4 regions of the Sphingomonas sp. PvP055 genome follow, and region 2 is predicted to be linked to each of the others. Evidence: riboswitches for the same ligand, from Rfam matches in the RefSeq annotation. Region 2 holds a riboswitch; each other region holds the start of a gene.

Region 1 (5,612 bases), on a different contig from region 2:
ACGCAAGGTCGAACAGATAGGCCGGAACCCCCGCGTCAACGTTGCCCTATCATCCAAAAGTTCATGGGTTTCCCTCACCGGGGACGCCGAGGTCATACACGATGCCGAAAAGACTAAGCAGCTGTGGAACGCCGGCATCTCGGCGTGGTTTCCAAACGGGCCGGAGGATCCTGAGCTTGTACTGTTGAAAGTACATGCCGATGGCGCCGAATACTGGGACACCCCGGCGCGGCCTGACCTGCCCCCGTCGAGTGGACCGTGTTGATTGTTAGTGGATTATGCTCGCCGCTGCCATATCCGGGCGGAGGTGGAGCGAAGCGGAACCGGAGGCCGGATATGGCGGTAAGGCCGTTTCCGGGGCCGGTGGTCGGTAGCCAAGGCTGCTGTGCGGGCGAACGGTGTTGTAATGCCGCCGCCAGGCTTCAATCAGCACCTTCGCCTCGGCGAGGCTGTAGAAGATCTCGCCATTCAGCAGTTCGTCGCGCAGCGACCCGTTGAAGCTCTCATTATAGCCATTCTCCCATGGTGATCCCGGTGCGATGTAGAGCGTCTTCACGCCGATCTGGCCAAGCCATTTCTGCACCCCGTTCGCGATAAACTCGGCGCCATTATCCGACCGTATGTGCGCCGGTGGTCCCCGTGTGACGAACAGGTCGGCCAACGCCGCCAGTACGTCTTCATGTCTGAGCTGCCGTGCCACGACCAGCGCCAGGCATTCTCGACTGGCCTCGTCGATGATGGTCAGGATGCGGAACTTGCGGCCATCATGCGTGCGGCCTTCGACAAAGTCGTACGCCCATACATGCCCCGGATATTCCGGGCGCAGTCGGATGCACGAGCCGTCGTTCAACCACAGCCGCCCACGTTTCGGTTGCTTCTGCGGCACCTTGAGCCCTTCACGCCGCCAGATCCGCTCGACCCGTTTATGGTTCACCGTCCAGCCCCTATGGCACAGCAATGCCGTCACCCGGCGATAGCCGTAGCGACCATATTGCTTTGCTAGCGCGATGATGTCTTCGGACAGCGCCTGTTCGTCATCCGCCCCACGCGGCACCTTGCGCTGCGTCGATCGATGCTGACCCAACACCCGGCAGATCCGTCGCTCGGACACCGGAAGCTCTCGTCGCACATGATCGATGCAGCGCCGTCGTCGCGCAGGGCTCAGAAGTTTCCCCGGGCTGCCTCCTGCAAGATCAGCTTGTCCAGCGTCAGGTCCGAGATCGCCCGGCGCAGCCGCAGATTCTCCTTCTCCAGATCCTTCATCCGCCGCGCCTGGTCGGTCTTCAGCCCACCATATTCCTTGCGCCAGCGGTAGTACGTCTGCTCGCTGACAGCGATCCGCCGGCACGCGTCGGCCGTCGATGCCCCCTGTGCCAGCACGATCTCAACTTCACGCAGCTTGCCGATGATCTCTTCCGGCTTGTGCTTCTTGAATGGCATCTGTCGTCCCTTTCGTGGTCCAGACTATCATAGTCTCTGGGCCTCTCAGCGGGGGGCAGATCAGGCCGTGGTGTCGGTACTGTCGTTCGTCAAAGCGCATATTACGGGCAAGCCCTACCATATTGAGGACGAGAAGGTCGCCCTCTAGCGTATGCCGATCGTTCCGATCTCACCAATCTGGGTGTCCGCAGTTTCGGTCCCATCCAGCGCAGCCTAGGCGGCAGCACCAGCCAAAGGCGAGTTTCCGCACAGTCTGCGTCGCTTATGGGAACATGCTACCCGTCTGAGTGGGGGCGTACCGATCTGAGGGGTAGAGTCCAATGCGCGCACTATGAGGCAGACACCATTGCAGGTGCGCAGCCATTGAATGATCGCCAGCTTCACCCGAGACTGGCGATCATCTGGCACCGCCTAGAAACTCACCCGGACACCCAGGCGCAACGTCCGTGGCTCAACTACGCGGCTTAAACGACCATCGGCCGGTCCCGCGGTATCAAACGAGGGGATGTAGGATTCGTAGAAATAGGCGATATCCTTGTCGCGGCTGTCGAGGATGTTGAGCACCTCGCCGTACACCTCGAACCGTCCGATCTTGCGAGCCGCGCGGACGTTGACGACGGTACTTCCTGTATCTCGGACGCTGTTGTCTTCGATCAAAGGATAGGGCCCGAGGTGGCGGACGCGAACGCTTGCCTCCCAAGGATTGAGCACCAGCGCGATCCCGGCGGATGCGGCGTTCTCGAAGGCGTTGGGAATACGATCGCCATTGTCGTACCGCGACCGGCTCGCTGTGTAATTGCCGTCGATCGCAAGCCACGGCCTGGGCCGCCAGAACGCCACAAGTTCATAGCCACGACGCTCGCTGGCACCGGTCGGTTCGACCGCGTTGGAATCTCCGACGAAGCGCAGTTCGCTGTCGACGTCGAGCCACCAATAGGTCGCGGTCAGCGTAATGCCGGGTAACTGCCACCGGGCGCCGACTTCGCGGCCGTTGCCGCGGACCGGCACAGGCACCGGCGTTTCGACGTTTACCGCGCCGCGGACGTCGTTGGAGTGGAACCCACGTCCCCAGTTGCCGTAGAACTCCAGCCGATCGGTCGGCGAGTACGCGATTGATGCCTTGGGCGACAGGATCGCGTCGTCGCCTCTGCCTTCGCCGGCCAAGACCGCCGCCTGATCCCGCGCGCGAACGACGTAGTGATAATAGTCCCCACGAACCCCACCGATCAGGCGGAGACCCGTAACCGGCGTCCACGTCGCTTCGCCGTACAATGCTGCCGACGCTTCCTCGACATGGTAGCGGCCGAGCGACGACAGGAACGATCGCGCGCTGGTGCGATACACACCGACGCTGCCGATATGGTCGTAGCGCTCTTCGGTGCCGAGCGAGACGGCAAGGGTCGGTGCGAGCGTCCAACGCTTTTCGCCCCTCGCGCCGACGATCCAGCGTTTGTCGAACTGGCGGATCTGTGCGCTGGTCCCGTCCGGGTCGGTGTAGGTCGGGTTCGAATACATCGACCAGTCGTAGAACTGACCATAGACATTGGCGTGCCAGTCAGGCTGGCGGACCGCGACGTTGCCGACGAGCCGTGTCGTTTCGCCGCGTGCCGTCGGATCGGGTGAGCAGAACACGTCCTTGCAGAGCGCGGTACCAATTATGCGCTCGGGAATCTGTTCGGTCGGACGCCAGGTCGCGCGGTAGGCGTTGAGCGAGGCTTCGACCTGGCCTGCGCCAGCTGGAGCGGTATATTTCGCAAAGCCAGATGCGTGTCGCATATGCTCAGGCTCCTCCCATGGTCCGTCGTAGACCTTGGTTTGCGCGACGAGCGTCAGTTTCCCCGGACCAATCCCGTCAATCGTCCCGCCCGCGGCGATCCGACCATAGCCATAAGAGCCGCCCTCGACCGAAAGCCACGGCCGGGCGAAGCTGTCGATCGTGGTCATGTAGGCAGCCCCCGCCAGCGCGAAGTCGCCGCCATCGGCACGGTATGGCCCTTTGCGAAAATCCTCGCGCGCGACGATCTCCGGGATCAGTCCGTTGAGATCGAGATAGCCTTGGCCATGACCGTGGGTGCGCAGGTTCATTTGCACCCCGTCGATATAAGTCGTGAAGTCCGAACCGTGATCGAGATTGAAGCCACGCAGGAAATACTGGTTGGCCTTGCCGCTTCCCGAATGCTGCGCAGCGACCATGCCAGGTATCGCCTCTAGCAGTTCGGCAACGCGCAGCAGCGGGCGAACCAGAAGGTCGGCACCGGCGACGGTGCCCTCACTTGCTGCATGCGCAACACCGATCTTCGCTTCGCCGCGGCCGAACACGACAATGTCGTTTGGTGCCTGTGACGGCACAGCCTCGGTGTTTTGCCCCTGAGCCCATGCTGGTGTGGTGCTACATGCCGAAGCTATAGCCACGCATTCGAGCCATTTTGTTCGTAATCTCAGATTCTTCATGTCCGTCCCCCGTGCGCCAAGCGACTTCGGACGGGGGCGTCCGCTGCGAACGGTCGGCACGCGTCGACAGGCGGACGCAAGCGCCCGCGACACGAACCGATGCGACCCCCGCCGCTCGTTCGTCGCTCAGACGGAAGAACCGTGCCCCGACCATCCCCTGGACCAAAGCAAGAGCGACCAGACGCTGGCAGGTCTCCTGGCTCACGGGTCGTCGCTCGATATACGGCCTTCCCGGATCTCGGCCGTTACGGCGTTGGTCCAGTGGCTGCACCCTCCAAAAGAGGACGCGATGTACGTCTCGCTCGCCGCTTACAGTTGCAGGGACAGCCTCGGCTTCGGGAGAGTATCTCCCACACCGTGTTCCCTATTAAGTCCCTCTCGGGACACCAGCGCGATCACTGCCCAGCAAGATATTCATCCAGCTAGACGAGAAGCGCGTACCCGTGGCACCGTCAATCTGCAAGATTGCTCAGAGCTGCCCTATCGCAGTGCGATCGGCATTGCCGGACAACCACCCCCCACTACGTCCTAAAATGCCAATCAAACGGGATATCGAGACACTGGATAAATTCTCAGTTCACGATCGATTCCGAGAAGGCCGACGCCTTCTCTCCCGCCGTCCGTTTGCTGGAACGCCTTGTGGGCCGGTCCTCATTCCGGTCAGGACGGCATGTCGAGCGCCGCTCTGCCCGAAATCGAATAGGAGTCGGCCTGACGGTCGGTGATGCCGAGTTTCCCAGCTTCTTCGAATACCGCTTGGAAATCGGGCGTGGAGAGGTGTGCGTTCAACGCCGCCTGATCTCGCCAGGCTTCAATCAGCCGGAACGTGCCGGCGGCACCTACTTCCTCCGTAACGTCAAGAAATACGCAGCCGTCCCGCAGCCTGGCCGCGCTCGCCATGCGCGAAGCGATATCCCGGAACGCTTCCACGTCGCTGGGCTGGATGCGATATGTTGCATAGATCAGGATGGTCGGCGTGTCGGTCATGTTTAAGCTCCATTGTTGCGACGGAAAGATGATTGATCCCGTCGCGCACGTTTTTAGAATATGGACCGGCACTGGTAATGTGGGTAGAACCTACCTAAAGGTAAGTACCGAAGAGATGCGATGAGCGTTCCTCCATCTGACTGCGGCCTTGATGTCGCGCTGGCCATCATGGGCGGCAAATGGAAGCCGCTGATCCTGTATCACCTCCGCTCGGGTCCGAGGCGGTTCGGCGATCTCAAGCGGACGGTCGCCGGCATCAGCGAGAAGGTGCTAATACAGCAACTGCGTGAACTCGCCTCGGCAGAGGTATTGGTTCGTCGCGACTATGGCGAGGTGCCGCCCAAAGTCGATTACACCGTCACTCCATTCGGCATGACGCTGATCGAGGCTCTGCTGCCCCTGTGCGAGTGGGGCGTGAGGAACCGCACCGACGCTTCCGCCATCAGTAACTTCGAGGGCAAGCCAGAACGCGGCTAGATTGTGCTTGGTTGATCAGGCTTTCCCAGAATTGCATCCTTTTCGGGAACGGCAGCTATCGCCAGCCGCCTCCTGAAAGCTGCCTGTCCGTTCCCCACCAGGTCGGGACGTTCAGCCACATGACCGACGGGCCGACTGCCCCCCCAAAGCCGACTGACAGCTTTCGGGTGGTAGAGCGGTCGGACCGAAAACGCCCAATAGCGGACGATCATCCACGTCGAGTCGAAGCATAGTGGCGGCGGGCATGTTCGGCGCCT
Region 2 (5,612 bases):
GGCCTCTTCCCTACCAAGACCGTCGCGCCGCTCTACGACGTGTTCCCGATCACCATGAGAAACCGCACGAAGGAGGCGACCGTGGATGCCAATCTGGCCGGCGATGTCGATCTGCTTGGGGGCACGCACAAGCTACTCATCGGCGTCAACTACGATTGGACCAGCTTCTATAGCGCGATGGGCTTGTTCGTTAGCGACTCCCCCTCGGGCACGATCGACCTTTCCGACCCGAGCTACGATCTGCACTACACGCCCCAGCTACCGGTCAACTCCTATACCGACGATCGCTTTACGACGTTTGCTGGCTACATCCAGGATCAGGCAACCTACGGTCCGCTGCACCTGACCGGAGGCTTGCGCGTCACCTCGCTAAAGTTCGTCGAGAACAGCAACATCGGCGTCGCCAACGACAAGACCTACACGCACGTCTCACCCCGTGCCGGCGCGACCCTCGACGTGGTGAAGGGCGTCGCCCTCTTCGCGGGCTATGCGACCGCGTTCCGTGCGCCCTTCGGCTTCATCGGCACGCAGACGCCGGTGCCGGAGACGTCGAGCAATATCGAGGGCGGCGTGAAGCTGGCGCTTACCGGCACGGGCCTCTCCGGCACGATAGCGGTGTTCAGGCAGACCCACGACAATGTCGTCACCGCCGATCCCGCCAATGTCGGCTTCTACATCCAGAGCGGACGGCAGCGCGCGCGCGGGGTCGAGGTGGACATGGTGTGGGAGCCGACACCGGCCTTCTCGCTCCTCGCCAATTACGCCTACACCGATACCCGCGACGATGGTGTGGCACCTGGCGACCGGCTCGCTCGTGTTCCGAAAAGTAGCGGGCGGGTCGCGGCTCGCTACCGGGTATTGCACGGTACGGCCAAGGGCTTGTCATTCGGTGCAGGCATCAGCGCTTTTACCTCGCGTGAGCTGACGCTGCCCAATACCCTCGCAGTACCGGGCTATGCCGCGATCGATGCGCAGGCGTATTACGACATTGGCCGGTTCACCCTTGGTGCGTCAGTGGTCAATCTGGGAAATCAACGAGCCTTCGATCCCTATTCCTACCTTGGTTATCCAGTGGTCGCGCCCAACCAGCCCCGTTCGGCCTATGTCACGCTCAAGGTGCGGATATGGCCATGGCGAAGCTGGCGAGGCGCTGGATCGCTTTGGCAAGCATAGGCGTGGCAGTCGCCCCTCTGTCGCCGGCTGCAAGCGCGCGGGCACCGGCGACCGGCGGGAAGATCATTCCCCTCTATGCAAAGGGCGGTGTTCCGTCGCTCGGTGTCCCGGAAGTGCGGGACCGGATGAAGACCGGCGAGACGATGATCTACGATGTCAGCGAACCAACGCTGGAGCTGTATCGCCCTGCACCTGGTCGCGCCAACGGCACCGCCGTGATCGTCGCGCCCGGTGGTGGCTTCGTAGCCCTCGGCTACACTTTTGGTGGCACAGACGTGGCGCAGGCACTGGCCGGCCGTGGCGTTACTGCCTTCGTGTTGAAGTACCGGACGATCCGGAGCGGTGACGGGCCGATGCGGATGCCGGATGTCCATATGAAAGAGATGGGCATCGTCATGTCGCGGGCGGAAACGGGCAGACCGATGGAGATGCCGCGCTTCGCTGGTGAGCCTCATGCGATCGAGGACGGGGCGCGCGCCATGGCGATCGTCCGGGAACGCGCGCGCGAGTGGGGCATCGATCCTCACAAGGTTGGCATGATTGGATTTTCAGCGGGCGCGTATCTTGCAGCCGATCTGGCAATCGGCGCCAAAGCGTCGCGGCCTGACTTTGTAGGCCTGATCTACGGCGGACTACGGACGCCGGTCCCGGAAGATGCGCCTCCCGCATTCATCGCCGGTGCGGCAGATGACGAGTACCAGCGGAACGATCCCGTGCTGCTCTATACTGCATGGCGGCAGGCAGGAGCTTCAGCCGAGCTGCACTTGTATGAACGAGGTAGCCACGGGTTCGATCTGCACGCGAAAGGTACGACGAGCGACCACTGGTTCAACGAGTTTGTCTGGTGGTTGCAATTCCACGGCCTCGTTAAAACCACAGCGAATTAGCCAGACCGTAACGTTCGGCTATGGCGATTGCCCAAAGGCATTGATCGGGATACATCGGCACCGCTGATCTGCTTTTGAAGCAGGCTGGCATGATCGCGTCGGTGTCCTGAGAGGGACTTAATAGGGAACGCGGTGAGGGTGGTTCGCCGCCTGAAGCCGAGGCTGTCCCTGCAACTGTAAGCGGCGAGCGCGATGCATATCGCTTCTTTCTTCATAGGAAGGGGCAGCCACTGGGCCGGACGTTACGTCATAAAGGCCTGGGAAGGCCGTGCATCGTGTGATGACCCGTGAGCCAGGAGACCTGCCGGCGTCTGGTCGCTCTTGCCTGGCCCAGGGGGTGGCCGCGGCACGGTACTCCGTCGAGCGACGACGTGTGCGGTGGGGACCGCACGGGCATGCGTGCCGGTCGCGATGGCGTCCGGCTGGCGCGGATGTCGGCCGTTCGCGGGAGGTCCCTGCCGGGTTCGCTCGACGCCCCGGGGATTACCGTAATGCCATTCCTATTGTCTCGCCTCGCGGTCGCGGGGGCTTTCCTGTCGCCTGTGTTCGCAGCACCTCTTAATGCTCAATCCACGCCCGCCCCCGACAACGAAGACATCCTCGTTGTTGGCCAGCATGCTCAGGACACGCTCACCACGCCGAATGCGACCGGCAGCCGCCTGGGCCTTACGCCGCTCGAGACCCCCGCGACGCTCTCGGTCATCGACGGCGCCACGATCCGCGCGCGCGGCGATATGTCGGTGATCGACGCGACGAGCCGTGCGCCGGGCATCAGCAACGCCGGCAACCCCGGCAATGGCGGCACCGCGCTCGCCGCACGGGGCTTCAGCGGTCAGGGATCCGTGCTCCAGCTCATCGACGGCATCAGGCTGTTCCCGGCTGCGGGCACGATCACCTTTCCGACCGATCCGTGGATGGTCGAACGGATCGACGTCCTGAGCGGTCCGGCCTCGGTGCTCTACGGCCAGGGTGCTCTGGGCGGCGCGGTCAATGTCCTGATGCGCAAACCCGATACGCAGCGGACGCAGGTGGAGGGAGAGATCGGCTATGGCTCGCAGGACAGCTTCCATGTGGCGGCGGGCGCAGGGGGGCCGATCACCGAGCGCCTCTCCTACCGCATCGACGGAAGCTATCGTCGGTCCGACGGCTATGTCGATCGTGGCCAGTCGCGCAGCCATGCCGTCTCGGGCACGCTGCGCTGGACACCGACCGACACGCTCGTCGTCACCGCGCGGGACGATTACGGCGACCAGAAGCCGATGCGCTATTTCGGCACGCCGCTGATCGAGGGACGGCTCGACGACCACATCCGGGACCGCAACTACAACACGCGCGACGGCTTTATCCGCTACCGGGACAACCGCACCAGACTGCAGGTCGACTGGACGCCGAGCGATGCGGTCACCGTCAGCAACCAGGCCTATCGCCTCACCTCCAAACGCTCCTGGCTCAATCTCGAAACCTATTGCTGGATCGCCGCAGACGGGGCCTGCGCCAACGGCAGCGCCAATACCGGTACGCCCGGCCGCATCCTGCGCACCGACATGACCGGCATCGTCCACGACCAGACGCAGTGGGGCGATCAGGGGAGCGTGACGTTCAGGACGGACGTCGCCGATGGCGTCGGCAACGACTTTGTCATGGGCTTCGACGTCAACCTCATCAAACTGACCTACTCCCACAATTTCGAGTCTGACCCGCAGGTTTCGGAAGTCGATCCCTTCGCGTTCGATCCCGGTCTGATCGTCGACACGCAAGGCATCGCACCGCGCTATCGCACACGCACCAACGAATATGCGGTCTTTGCCGAGGACCGGCTTAAGCTCGGCACGCACGTCTCGATCGTCGGTGGCGTCCGCTACGAGCGCGACACAATCCGCCGCTGGTCGATCGACTATCCGGGCGGCACCGGCACCGAGACGTTCGTGCTCGCCAAGCGGCTGCACAATGTGACCTGGCGGGTCGGGAGCGTCTATCAGCCGATCCCGACGGTGTCGCTCTATGGGCAATATGCCACCGGCGTGGACCCGCTGGGGACGCTGACCACCTATTCGACCGGGCAGGTGCAGTTCAGCAACGCGGTCGGCGACCAAATCGAGGTCGGCGCCAAGGCGGTGTTCCTCGACGGTCGCGGCACCGCCACCCTCGCCGCCTACCGCATCGTCAAGAAGCGCTTGCTGGCACAGCTGACCCCGACGAGCCCGGTCGAGCAGGTCGGCCAGCGATCGGCTAAGGGTATCGAGGCTGCGGTGTCGCTCGATCTGCCTTACGGCGTCGGGATCGATGCAAATGGCAGCGTGCTCGACGCGACGTTCGACGACTTCGTCTCTGGCGGCTCGAGCTTCGACGGCAATACCCCGCCAGACGTCCCCGAGACGCTTGCCAATCTCTGGCTGCGTTGGAACGCAACGCGCTCGCTCCAGGCACGCGCCGGACTGCGCTATGTCGGGCGCCGCTATTCGGACAATGCGAACAGCTTTCGCGTCCCCAGCTACATCACGGTCGATGCCACGCTCTCTTATGCGGTGACGCCGCACCTCGCGGTCGATATCCACGCCTACAATATGTTCGACCGGGACTATGCGCTCAGCACGTACAACAACGAGCAGTGGGTCCTTGGCCGTCCCCGCTCGGTCGACGTTTCGCTTCGTGTCAGCTTTTAACGGCCTCAGGCGGCCGGCGCTTGGCAAGACTGCCCGGCGCTGGCTGTACCTCGTTCATCGCTGGATCGGCATCGCCAGCTGCCTGTTCTTCGCCATGTGGTTTCTGTCCGGGCTGGTGATGGTCTACGTGCCTTATCCCTCCCTCTCGCCAGCCGAGAAGCTGGCTGGGAGCGAGGCGATCGACTGGGCAGCAGTGAACGTGCCGCCTCCGCTGGACGGCGGACGGCTATCGCAGGAGCTATTGCTCGAGATGCGCGACGGCGCGCCTGTATGGCGCGTGACCGGGTGGGATGGGACGCACACCACTCTCGCCGCCAGTCGCGGTACCGTCCTGCGGCCAGTCGATGCTCGTTACGCCGGTCGGGTCGCTGGCCGCTTTGCCAACGCACCGACGAGGCACGTAGAACGACTGACCCGGGATCAGTGGACGGTTGCTGGCGGCTTCGATCAACATCGTCCACTTTGGAAGGTTGCGCTTGCCGACGCGTCCGGCACGGAGGCCTATGTGTCCTCGACGACGGGCGCCGTCGTTCAAATGACCACCCGTCGCGAGCGGTTCTGGAATTGGCTCGGCTCGGTGCCGCACTGGGTCTATCCGACGGTTCTACGACAGGATCAAACGGCTTGGCGTCAAGTCGTGCTATGGGTGTCTGGTCCCTGCATCGCCGCGGCGGTTGCGGGGATGTGGATCGGCATCCTGCGGACCCGCATCGGCGCACGGCGCTTCAAAGGCGGACGAATGACACCCTACAATGGCTGGATGCTCTGGCATCATGTCGCGGGGCTGGTGGGTGGTGCTTTCCTGGTCGCCTGGATCTTTAGCGGTTGGCTGTCGGTAGACCCTGGTCATTTGTTTGGCGGGACTAAGCCGGACAAGGCGGCGATGCGA
Region 3 (5,612 bases), on a different contig from region 2:
CGCAGCCAAGCGGCAACGCCGAAAAAGCGGTGCGTTCCCCCTAACTGTCCCATCGCGCCCCCTATGGACCAGAGGCCCCGGCATGCACCCGCCCTCCCGGAAACACCCCCTACCCGCACAGGGAGTAGAAAAACCCGCCATTTTCCCCTATGTGGCGCATCATGCAGACAGCACCAGCCTACGCCATGCCCATTCCGGGGCATATCGACCCCGTACCCGTGCCGCGCGCGCTGGTGCCGCGCAGCGACGGGCGGATCGATCTGCTCGGGCTGTCCAAGCCCGATCTGCGGATGGCACTCGAGACCTCGCAGCTCGACCCCAAGCAGGCCAAGCTGCGCGCCAAGCAATTGTGGCACTGGATCTACAATCGCGGCGTCACCGACTTTTCGCTGATGACCGACATCTCAAAGACGATGCAGCCGTGGCTCGAACAGCGCTTCACGATCAGCCGCCCGCAAGTGGTCGAGGCGCAGGTGTCGACCGACGGGACGCGCAAGTGGCTGCTGCGGACCGACGACGGCAATGATTACGAGATGGTGTTCATCCCCGATGCGGACCGCGGCACGCTGTGCGTATCGAGCCAGGTCGGCTGCACGCTCAACTGCCGTTTCTGCCATACCGGTACGATGCGGCTGGTGCGCAACCTGACCCCGAGCGAGATCGTCGGGCAGGTGATGCTCGCGCGCGATGCTTTGGGCGAATGGCCGAGCCAGCCCGAGGGGCGCATGCTCACCAACATCGTGATGATGGGGATGGGCGAGCCACTCTATAATTTCGACAATGTCCGCGACGGGTTGAAGATCGTGATGGACGGCGACGGGATCGGCCTGTCGCGGCGGCGGATCACGCTGTCGACCTCGGGCGTGGTGCCGCTGATGGCACGCGCGGGCGAGGAGATTTCGGTCAATCTGGCGGTGTCGCTCCATGCCGTCACCAACGAGATCCGCGACGAGATCGTCCCGATCAACCGCAAGTATAAGCTCGAGCAGGTGCTGCAGGCGTGCGCGGACTATCCGGGCGCGAACAATGCGCGGCGGATCACGTTCGAATATGTGATGCTCAAGGACAAGAACGACAGCGACGCGGATGCGCGCGAGCTGGTGCGGTTGCTCAAATTCTATGACCTGCCGGCGAAGGTCAATCTGATCCCGTTCAACCCGTGGCCGGGCGCGCCGTATGAATGCTCGACGCCGGAGCGGATCAAGGCGTTTTCGAACATCGTGTTCGATGCCGGCATCAGCGCCCCGGTCCGCACCCCGCGCGGGCGCGACATCGACGCGGCGTGCGGGCAGTTGAAGACCGCAAGCGAGAAAAAAACGCGCGCGGAGCTGGATGCGCTGGCGGCGGAGAAACAGGCGGCGCTGGGCTAGGGTTCGTTTCACCCCCCCGTTCGGGCTGAGCGAAGTCGAAGCCCCCGTCTCCCCCGAGCCTAGGCTTGCTTGGGAGTGGCGCTTCGACTGCGCTCAGGGCGAACGGATGGGGTCGGGCGACGGCTCACCCCAGCGCGTAGAAATCCACCGCCGCATCGTGGAATAGCCGGTCGATGTCCGCCCCAGCATCGCGCGCCATCCGCAGCGCATCGTCGTGCCAGCGCCGCCAATCATCCCCCGACAACAAGACGACCGGCCAGTCGCTCCCCCACATCAACCGCGGCCCGAACACGCTGACGAGATGCGCGACATAAGGCGCGAGGTCGCTCGCGGGCTGGCCGGAGCCCTGTTCGGTCCGCAACCCCGACAATTTGCAATGCACCCCAAGCCCAGCGAGCGCGGCGATGTCGTCGCGCCACGGATCGAGTGTCCCTGCGGCAGGGAACGGTTTGGCGGCATGATCGATCACGATCGGCAGGTCGGGCCAGCGCTCCACGAACCGCGCGAGCATCGGCAAGTGGCGCGGCTGGACCAGCGCATCCAGCCGCAGCCCCGCCGCCTGCATCGCCGCGATCGCGGGGGCAAGGTCCGCGCGCAGCAGCCAGTCGGTATCGTCGATCGACTGGAGCATCGGGCGCAGCCCGCGCAACCACGGGTTGCCAGCGAGCGCGGCGATGCGATCGGGCGCGGCGGGGTCGGCGAGATCGACCCACCCGACCACCGCGCGCACCAGCGGCGTGCGCTCCGCCAGCGCGAGCATCCAGTCTGTATCGGCATCGGTCGGTTGCGACTGGACCAGGACGCTTCCCGCCAGCGGAAGCCCGTCGCACGCGGCGATCAGGTCTGCCGGCCCGAAATCGCGGTGGATCGGCGCTTCGGCCGCCGTCGGCCATTCATGTCCGGGCGTCGTCAGCGACCAGAAGTGTTGGTGCGCGTCGATCCATCGCGTCATCGTCGTTCCTCGTGCAATCCCTTGACCGGAATGCCATTTGCGGACCGCGGAGACCAGCCCCGCGGCGTCAGGTCCGATACCGCTGCAACGGCAGCACCAGCCCGGCGGCCACGAAATAGCTCGCGTCGACCTGCCCCGCGACCGCCTGGTTGAGCCGCCCCGCCGCATCGCGGAAGGTGCGACCAAGCGGATGATCGGGGACGATCCCCATCCCGACCTCGTTGGTCACGATCACGATCGGCAACGGACTCCCCGCGATGGCAGCCAGCAGATCGTCCGTCGCGCCCGCGATGTCATGCTCGCCGAGCATAAGGTTGGACAGCCACAACGTCAGGCAATCGACCAGCACCGCGCCCGTCTCGACCGAAGCGATCGCCGCGGGCAGCGCGAGCGGGCACTCCACCGTGCGCCAGCGCTCCCCCCGGTCCGCGCGATGCCGCGCGATCCGGTCCGCCATCTCGCCGTCGCGGCCCTCGGCAGTGGCGAGATAGGCGAGCGGCCCCGCGCACGCCTCGGCGGTTTGCTGCGCGAGGCGGCTCTTGCCCGAGCGGGCACCGCCCAGGAATAGTGTCGTCCGTGTCACATCTTGCCCTTGCCCAAAGCGCGCTCTAGACGCGCCGATGCGACAGGTTCCCAGAGATGGGATGAAAAGGGAACCCGGAAGCGTGCTCAAGCGCGTCATCCGGGGCTGTCCCCGCAACTGTGACCGGCGAGTCTTGCTCCTTCTGCGTGCCACTGGATCTCCGGATCCGGGAAGGCCGAGCCAGACGACGACCCGGGAGCCAGGAGACCTGCCTGTCGCGGTTGTCCTTCGTCCGGCCGGGGTGTGCCGTGCGATCGAGGTTTTCCTCGCGAGACGACGTGGTTGGGGTCGTGCGCGGCGGGAAACGGAATTCCGACATAGCGCCGTGCGTGCCCCCGTAGCTGTTGCGAAGGGGAATAACCGTGAAGACCTGTGCCTATCTGATCCTGCTGCCGTGCATCGCCGCCGCCGCGCCCGCGTTCGCCGAGAGCGCGCAATCCACCGCCACGCTGGAGCAAGCCGCCAACGCATCGCAGGATATCGTCGTCACCGCCAACCGCGCGGCGCGCCCGGCGGATACCGTCGGCCAGTCGGTCACGGTGCTCGACACCGCGACGATTACCGAGCGCCAGGCGGTCGTCGTGTCCGACCTGCTGCGCCAGACGCCCGGCGTCACCGTGGTGCGCAACGGCGGGATCGGCACCACCACCTCGGTCAGCATCCGCGGCGCGGACAGCGACCAGACCGTCGCGCTGATCGACGGGATCAAGCTCAACGATCCCTCCGCCCCCGGCGGCGGGTTCAACTTCGGCAATCTGCTGATCGGCAACATCCAGCGGATCGAAGTGCTGCGCGGCGCGCAATCGGTGCTGTGGGGCAGCCAGGCGATCGGCGGCGTCGTCAATCTCATCACCCGCCAGCCGACCGAGCAGATCGCGATCAACGCGCGTGCCGAGGGCGGCGGCTATGGCACCGCACAGGGCTTCGCCAACGTCTCGGGCAAGATGGGGCCGGTGTCCGCGAGCCTCGGCGGCGGCTATTACGGCACCGACGGGATCTCGGCCTACGCCCCCGGCACCGAGCGGGACGGGTACCGCAACTATGCCGCGAACGGCAGCCTCGGGATCGCGCTGGCCCGCGACGTCTCGGTCGACCTGCGCGGCTTCTATACCAACAGCCGGACCGACATCGACGGTTTCCCACCGCCCAACTTCACCTTCGGCGACACGCGCGAATATGGCGATGTCGAACAATGGGTCGGCTATGCCGGGCTCAACGCCGCGCTGTTCGACGGGCGTCTGCACAATCGCTTCGGTTATGCGCATACCGACACCGACCGGCGCAACATCGACCCCGATGGCGACCCGACCGAGACGTTTCGCGGGATCGGGCGCAACGACCGGCTGGAATATCAGGGCACCGCGAACGTCACCTCGGCGGTGTTCGCGACCTTCGGCGCGGAGCGGGAAGTATCGCGCTTTTCCTCGTCGAGCTATGGCGGGCCGGTCACGCGGGGCCGGGCGCGGCTGTTCAGCGTCTATGGCCAGCTCGCCGTCACCCCGATCACCGGGCTGACCGCGACCGGCGGCGTGCGGCATGACGACCACAATGTGTTCGGCGGCGCGACGACCTTTTCGGGGAGCGGCGTCTATTCCCCCAATCATGGCGCGACCACGCTGCGCGCGAGCTATTCCGAAGGCTTCAAGGCGCCGACGCTGTACCAGTTGCAGAGCGAGTATGGGAACACGCGGCTGAACCCGGAACGCTCGCACGGCTGGGATGCGGGGGTGACGCAAAAGGCGCTGAACGGCGCGGTCGAAGCGAGCGCGACCTACTTCCATCGCAATTCGTCCGATCTGATCACCTTCGTCTCGTGCGCAGCACCGCTCACGGGGATCTGCGCGGGTCGTCCGTCGGGCACGTACGAAAACATCGCACGGACGCGGGCACAGGGGGTCGAACTGACGCTGCTGCTGCGTCCGGTCGAGCCGCTGACGGTGAGCGCGAGCTACACCTATCTCGACGCGACCGACCGCTCCGCCGGCAGCCGCAATTTCGGGCGCAAGCTCGCGCGGCGGCCCGACAGCAGCATCACGGTCAACGCCGATTATCGCTGGGCGTTCGGCCTGACGACGGGGGCGACGCTGACCTCGGTAGGGGATAGTTTCGACAATGCGTCGAACGCGCGGCGGCTCGACGGTTATGTGCTCGGCGACGTGCGCGCGTCCTTCCCGGTCACGAAGATGGTCGAAGTGTTCGGGCGGGTCGAGAACGTGTTCGATACGAAATACCAGACGATCTACCAATATGGTCAGCCCGGCCGCGCTGCCTTCGGCGGCGTCCGCCTGACGTATTGAGCGTTGCGCGCACGCGATCTTGCCCTGTTCCACGCGCACGGCGGGCGCGTGGACGCCGCGCGTGCGATGTTCGGCGGGGATGACTGGATCGACCTGTCGACCGGGATCGCGCCCTGGGCGTGGCCGGTCGCAGGCGTGCCGCTCGGGTGGGAGCAGCTCCCCGAACCGGGCGCGATCGCAGGGCTCGAGGCCGCCGCGGCGGAGGCGTTCGGCGTGGCGGATCCGGCGCGGGTCATCGCGGTGCCGGGGAGCGACCTCGCAATGCGGCTGCTTGCGCTGGTGATCGCTGCGCGGCGACCGTGCGTGGTGCGGCCGGGCTATGCCGGGCATCTCGCGGCATGGCCTGACGCGGTTGCCGTGGCACCGGAAGCTGTCACGGCCCTACAAACGAGCGATTCCCCCGCGCAGGC
Region 4 (5,612 bases), on a different contig from region 2:
CTGCCAGAGCGATTACTGGAGTATCGCGCGTTTCTCCTCGGAAGTGATCGACAGTGCGTCCGAGGCGCTGGATCTTCTCCTTCGACAGACGAACCGGATTAGACTGATCCTCGTCGGATATTCGGGAGGCGGAACGCTGGCAGCGCTGTTGGCGGAACGGCGGCGGGATGTGGCGGCGCTGGTGACGGTCGCCGCCAATCTCGATCTGGCGCAGTGGACGCGCGCACGGCACTTATCCCCCTTGTCGCGCTCGCTCGATCCAGCAGCCGAAGCGGCGCTCCTGTCGAGCGTGCCGCAGGTTCATTTCGTGGGCGGCGATGACCCCGTGGTCGACCCCACGATTGCCCGAAGTTTCGTCGCGCGCATGGCCCCGAACGCGCCCGTTTCGATCATCGTCGTTCCCCATCAGGATCACGGCGGCGGCTGGGCACGCCGCTGGCCGACCCTCTCCACGCGTCCTGAACCCTCTCAGGTTCGCGGCTGGCGCTGACATTGCGGAGACCCGAAGATGACTCACCAACGCCCCCCGGCCATCCTGATCGTCGGCGATACGATGGTCGATCGCTACATCATCGGCGAAGCCAGTCGGCTTTCGCCCGAGGCACCGGTCCCGGTCATGCGCGCGGCGCGCGAGGAGTCGCGCCCCGGTGGCGCAGCGAACGTGGCGGCGAACGTTGCCGCGCTGGGCCAGCGATGCGTGCTGCTCACCGTCTCCGGGGACGATGCAGCGGGAGACGATCTCGCGAGAATGATGAAGGAGCGAAAGGTCGTGCTCGATCGCGTGATCGACCCGGGACGACCCACCACGCAGAAAACCCGCGTCGTCTCCGGCGTGCAGCAAATCGCGCGGATCGATCATGACGGGCATGCGAGCGAGACGGCGCAGGCAGAATTGGTGCGGCGGTTCGAGGCACGGATCGACGGTGTCCGCGCCGTCATCTTCTCCGATTATGACATGGGCGTCCTCCACCAACTCCCGTTGCTGCTCTCGATCGCCCGCAAATATAGCGTGCCCGCCTTCGTCGATCCGAAATGCGCCGATCGCTCGCGGTACAAGGGTGCGTTCCTGCTGAAACCCAACGCTCGCGAATTCCACGCCCTGTTTGGTGCTTGCGATGAAGCGCACATTGCTGCGCACGCGGCATCGGTTCTGGAAGCGATGGCGTTGCGCTATCTCGTGGTCACGCGGGGCGACAAGGGAATGCTGATGGTGTCGCGAGACGGCACCATGGTCGATCATCCGACCGAGGCCTTGCAGGTCTTCGACGTGACCGGCGCGGGCGATACCACGATGGCCGCGCTCGTCGTGGGGATCGTCGAGGGGCTGCCAATCGCTGCGGCGATCGACCAGGCGAACGTCGCCGCGAGCATCGCGGTATCGCGCCAGGGAACTTACGCGGTGACTCGCGGAGACCTGGAGGAACGTCTGTATCGGCGCGACCACGCGATGACGAAGATGATCCCGCTGCCGCTGCTCCTCGCAAAACTCGACCATGTCCGCGCAAACGGCGCCCGGATCGTCTTCACCAACGGGTGTTTCGACGTGCTTCATGCCGGGCATGTGCGTTTGCTCGACTTGGCGCGACGGCAGGGCGACGTCCTGATCGTCGGCCTCAACGACGATGCTTCGATTCGCCGCCTGAAGGGCCCGTCGCGGCCCGTCAGCAGCCTAGCCGACCGCGCCGAAGTCCTGAGCGGACTGGCCGCGGTGGACCACATCGTGTCGTTTTCGGATGATACGCCGATCGACCTGATCCGAACGATCCGACCGGACGTCCTGGTCAAGGGCGGCGACTATACGCCGGAGACGATGGTCGGCGCCGATGTGGTGCGCGCGAGCGGCGGAACGATCTTCTTCGCGCCACTCCTGGCGGGCCGATCGACCACGGCGCTTCTCCGTGCCGGAAACGTCCTGGAGCATGTCGGCGATTAGCGAATTGGCAACACGTGCCGTCTGGTCTAATATGCACCGCGAGGGCCTTTATTCGGTCCTCGCTGATCGCGCCGGTGCCCCGCGAGGGGCTTGAATGGGAATGCGGTGCGGGGGGCTTCCCCCAAATCCGCGGCTGTCCCTGCAACTGTAAGCGGTGAGCGAAAGCGTCATGCCCCCTTCTCCGGAAGGGAGCGGCCACTGGACTGAGCCGGTCTTAGGACCGGGCAATCTGGGAAGGTGATGCTCTAGCGATGACCCGTGAGCCAGGAGACCTGCCGGCGATAAGGTCGCTCTTGCCTTGGCCCAGGGGATGGCCGCGGCACGGTTCTCCGTCTGAGCGACGAGCCTATGCGGCTGGGGCTGCATCGGTGCGTGGCTCGGGCGGCTTCTGGCGCTCGTCCGTCGTCGCGCGCCGTCCTTGATCGGCCCCACCCGTTCGTTGCTGTTGCGCCACGGGGAAGAACATGTCCGACCTTTCGAAAGTTCCCGTCACGATCGTCACCGGCTTCCTCGGCGCCGGCAAGACGACGTTGATCAGCCATTTGATCCGGACCGCCAAGGGCCGCCGGCTCGCGGTGGTGGTCAACGAATTCGGCACTCTAGGGGTCGATGGCGATATCCTCAGGGGATGCGCGATCCCCGATTGTCCTGCCGAGAACATCGTCGAGCTGGCGAATGGGTGCATCTGCTGCACCGTCGCGGACGACTTCATTCCGACCGTCGAGATGCTGCTCCGGCTCGATCCGCGGCCCGACCACATCCTGATCGAAACATCCGGGCTGGCCTTGCCAAAACCCCTGCTCAAGGCGTTCGACTGGCCGGCGATCCGGTCGCGCATCACCGTCGATGGCGTCATCACGCTCGCCGATGCGGAGGCCGTCGCCGCCGGGCGTTTCGCGCCCGACCTTGCGGCGGTTGACGCGCAGCGCAACGCAGACCCCAGCATCGATCATGACACGCCGCTCGCCGAGGTGTTCGAGGATCAACTGGCGTGCGCCGATCTGGTGCTGCTGACCAAATGCGACCTCGCCGGTCCCGAAGGAATCGCCGCGGCGCGAGCGGCCATCGCCGCTGAAATGTCGCGTCCGATCCCGGTGATCGAACTTGTCGACGGCGTCGTCGATCCTCGGATCGTGCTGGGTCTGGGCGCCGCGGCAGAAGACGATATCGCGGCCCGCCCATCGCATCACGACGGCGAGGACGACCATGAGCATGATGATTTCGACAGCATCGTCGTAAACTGTGGTGAGATCGCGGATCCGGCCGGTCTGGAAGCCCGGATCGAAGCGCTCGCGAGCCGAGGCGATGTGCTGCGGATCAAGGGGTTTGCCGCGGTGTCGGGCAAGCCGATGCGCTTGCTCGTCCAGGCGGTCGGCGCACGGGTACGGACGAACTACGATCGCTTGTGGCGCACAGACGAACCGCGCGGCTCCAGGCTGGTGGTGATTGCGGAACGCGACCGGCTCGATCCGGCGGTCATCGAGGCGGCGCTGATCGGCTGAGCCCCGATGCACGTCGTCTTTCGCGAAACGCATGGGATCGAGGACACCGCGACACCGCGCGATCTGGGGCAGGATGCCGCGGATCTCGTCGTGCTGTCCTTCTCCGATAGCGACCTGGGCGCTTTCGCGGTCGGGTGGCGTGCGGCTGGACCGGCTTTGCCCTCGGTGCGGCTCGCCAACCTTGCCGATCTCGCGCACCCCCTGTCGGTCGATACCTACATCGAACGGACCCTCGGTGGCGCGAAGGGCATTCTGGTCCGGCTGATCGGCGGGACCGCTTATTGGTCCTACGGACTCCAGCAACTCGCGGCGATCGCGCGGCAACGCGGGATCGCGCTTGCGGTGCTGCCCGCCGACGGGCGCGTGGATCCAAGACTGGATGCGGTATCGACCGTTGCGGTGGCGACGTTGCGACGCCTGACGGACTTGTGCGACCTCGGCGGCGCGTCCGCCGCGCGCGCGGCGCTGGAGATCCTGGCGGCGGCGGCGGCGCTGACGACGGACCGAACGATCGAAGCGCACGGGATCGCGGGCGTCGGGGGGTGGCAGCCGGGCACCGGCGCTTCTTGCCCGGCGGCATTCGCGATCACCGCGGGCAAGCCGCGGGTGCTGCTGGTCTTCTACCGGTCGTATCTGATCGCATCCGATGTCGCGCCGATCGCAGCCCTGCACGCGGGCTTCGAGGCGCGGGGGTACGCTGTGATCGGGCTGTTCGTCCCGTCGCTCAAAGACGGCGCGGCGCGCGGGTGGATCGCGCGCTGGGTCGCGGCGCTCGCGCCTGCGGCGATCGTCAACGCCACCGCCTTCTCGGCGAGCGATGCGGCGGGCGTTACGCCGCTCAATGGCGCCGGGGTGCCGGTGTTCCAGGTCGCGCTCGCGACGTCGGATCGGGCGGCGTGGGCGGCGGCGGCGCGGGGGCTGAGCCCCGCGGATCTCGCGATGCACGTCGTTCTGCCCGAGGTGGATGGCCGGATCTTCGCGGGGGTCGCCAGTTTCAAGGAAACGGCGGCGCGCGACCCTGATCTGCAATATGCCCGCCGCGAGCACCGGGCCGATCCGGCGCGGATCATGGCGATCGTTGCACAGGTGGACGGCTGGGCCCGGCTCGCCGCGAAGCCGGTGGGGGCGCGGCGGCTGGCGATCGTGCTCTCGACCTATCCTGGCAAGGCGTATCAGATGGCGCATGCGGTGGGGCTCGATGCGATCGGGTCGGTGGGGGCGATGCTCGACGATCTGGCGGGGGCGGGGTATCCCGTCCGGGCCGATGCGGGGGCCGACATCGTTGAAAAACTGACAACAATCACAGTAGCTTGGCCCGTACCTGCCTATCGCGAAGCCCTGACCCGCCTGCCCGCGGCGCTGCGGGACGCGCTGTTCGCGGCGTGGGGGCAGCCCGAAGCGGACGGGCTGGTGACGGATGGCGCGTTCCACTTTGCGGCGGTGCGGAGCGGGGACGGCATCGTTGCGCTCCAGCCGGAGCGTGGCGATCCGGCGGTGCGGGCGGAACAGTATCATGATCTGAGCGCCTGCCCGCGGCACGGCTATGTCGCTTTCCATCTGTGGCTGCGCGCGCTGGAGATGGATGCGCTGGTCCATGTCGGCGCGCATGGGACGCTCGAATGGCTGCCGGGCAAGGCGGTCGCGCTGTCGGACACGTGCTGGCCCGAGGCGCTGCGCGGCGCGATGCCGATCGTTTATCCCTTCATTGTCAACGATCCGGGCGAAGCCGCACAGGCCAAGCGAAGGATCGGCGCAGTGACGATCGGTCATGTCCCGCCCCCGCTCGTCGCGTCGGGGGGCGGCACCGGGCTCGGTCGGCTGGAGGCGTTGCTCGACGAGTTCTCGAATGCGGACGGGCTCGATCCCGCCGCGCCGGGATCGGTTGCAGCGCGATATCGCGGACGAGGCCCGGTCGCTCGGGCTCGACGCGGTGCTCGGTCTCGACACGGCGGCGACACAGGCAGAGGCGATCACGCGGATCGACACGTTCGTCTGCGACGTCAAGGAAAGCCAATATGGCGACGGGCTCCACGTCTTCGGACGCGGCGAGCATGGCGTCGCCGAACGCGACGGGCTGCTCCGCGCGCTCGCCGGGCAGCGGGTTGCGCCGGGACCGTCGGGGTCGCCGTGGCGCGGGCGCAGCGACGTTTTGCCCACCGGTCGCAACCTGTTTACGA

The links. Region 2 has a riboswitch for cobalamin ahead of ABIC16_RS18960 (TonB-dependent receptor). Riboswitches for the same ligand answer to the same signal wherever they lie in the genome.
Region 1: another riboswitch for cobalamin. It lies ahead of ABIC16_RS19925 (TonB-dependent receptor); the one in region 2 lies ahead of ABIC16_RS18960 (TonB-dependent receptor).
Region 3: another riboswitch for cobalamin. It lies ahead of ABIC16_RS00715 (TonB-dependent receptor plug domain-containing protein); the one in region 2 lies ahead of ABIC16_RS18960 (TonB-dependent receptor).
Region 4: another riboswitch for cobalamin. It lies ahead of cobW (cobalamin biosynthesis protein CobW); the one in region 2 lies ahead of ABIC16_RS18960 (TonB-dependent receptor).

What each region holds. Positions count from the first base shown of each region.
Region 1 covers NZ_JBEPNS010000003.1:4,876-10,487, forward strand. The annotation lists gene ABIC16_RS19915 (pyridoxamine 5'-phosphate oxidase family protein) at 1-265, shown strand, start outside; one part of gene ABIC16_RS19920 (IS3 family transposase) at 269-1,176, opposite strand; one part of gene ABIC16_RS19920 (IS3 family transposase) at 1,176-1,440, opposite strand; gene ABIC16_RS19925 (TonB-dependent receptor) at 1,852-3,891, opposite strand; cobalamin riboswitch at 4,061-4,297, opposite strand; gene ABIC16_RS19930 (putative quinol monooxygenase) at 4,552-4,878, opposite strand; gene ABIC16_RS19935 (winged helix-turn-helix transcriptional regulator) at 4,999-5,355, shown strand.
Region 2 covers NZ_JBEPNS010000002.1:54,592-60,203, reverse strand. The annotation lists gene ABIC16_RS18970 (TonB-dependent siderophore receptor) at 1-1,173, shown strand, start outside; gene ABIC16_RS18965 (alpha/beta hydrolase) at 1,131-2,060, shown strand; cobalamin riboswitch at 2,143-2,383, shown strand; gene ABIC16_RS18960 (TonB-dependent receptor) at 2,552-4,723, shown strand; gene ABIC16_RS18955 (PepSY-associated transmembrane domain-containing protein) at 4,710-5,612, shown strand, end outside.
Region 3 covers NZ_JBEPNS010000001.1:149,819-155,430, forward strand. The annotation lists gene rlmN (dual-specificity RNA methyltransferase RlmN) at 162-1,370, shown strand; gene ABIC16_RS00705 (amidohydrolase family protein) at 1,495-2,322, opposite strand; gene cobU (bifunctional adenosylcobinamide kinase/adenosylcobinamide-phosphate guanylyltransferase) at 2,390-2,905, opposite strand; cobalamin riboswitch at 2,933-3,135, shown strand; gene ABIC16_RS00715 (TonB-dependent receptor plug domain-containing protein) at 3,268-5,202, shown strand; gene ABIC16_RS00720 (aminotransferase class I/II-fold pyridoxal phosphate-dependent enzyme) at 5,206-5,612, shown strand, end outside.
Region 4 covers NZ_JBEPNS010000001.1:2,027,680-2,033,291, reverse strand. The annotation lists gene ABIC16_RS09765 (hypothetical protein) at 1-490, shown strand, start outside; gene rfaE2 (D-glycero-beta-D-manno-heptose 1-phosphate adenylyltransferase) at 509-1,933, shown strand; cobalamin riboswitch at 1,989-2,227, shown strand; gene cobW (cobalamin biosynthesis protein CobW) at 2,398-3,435, shown strand; partial or broken gene cobN (cobaltochelatase subunit CobN) at 3,442-5,612, shown strand, end outside.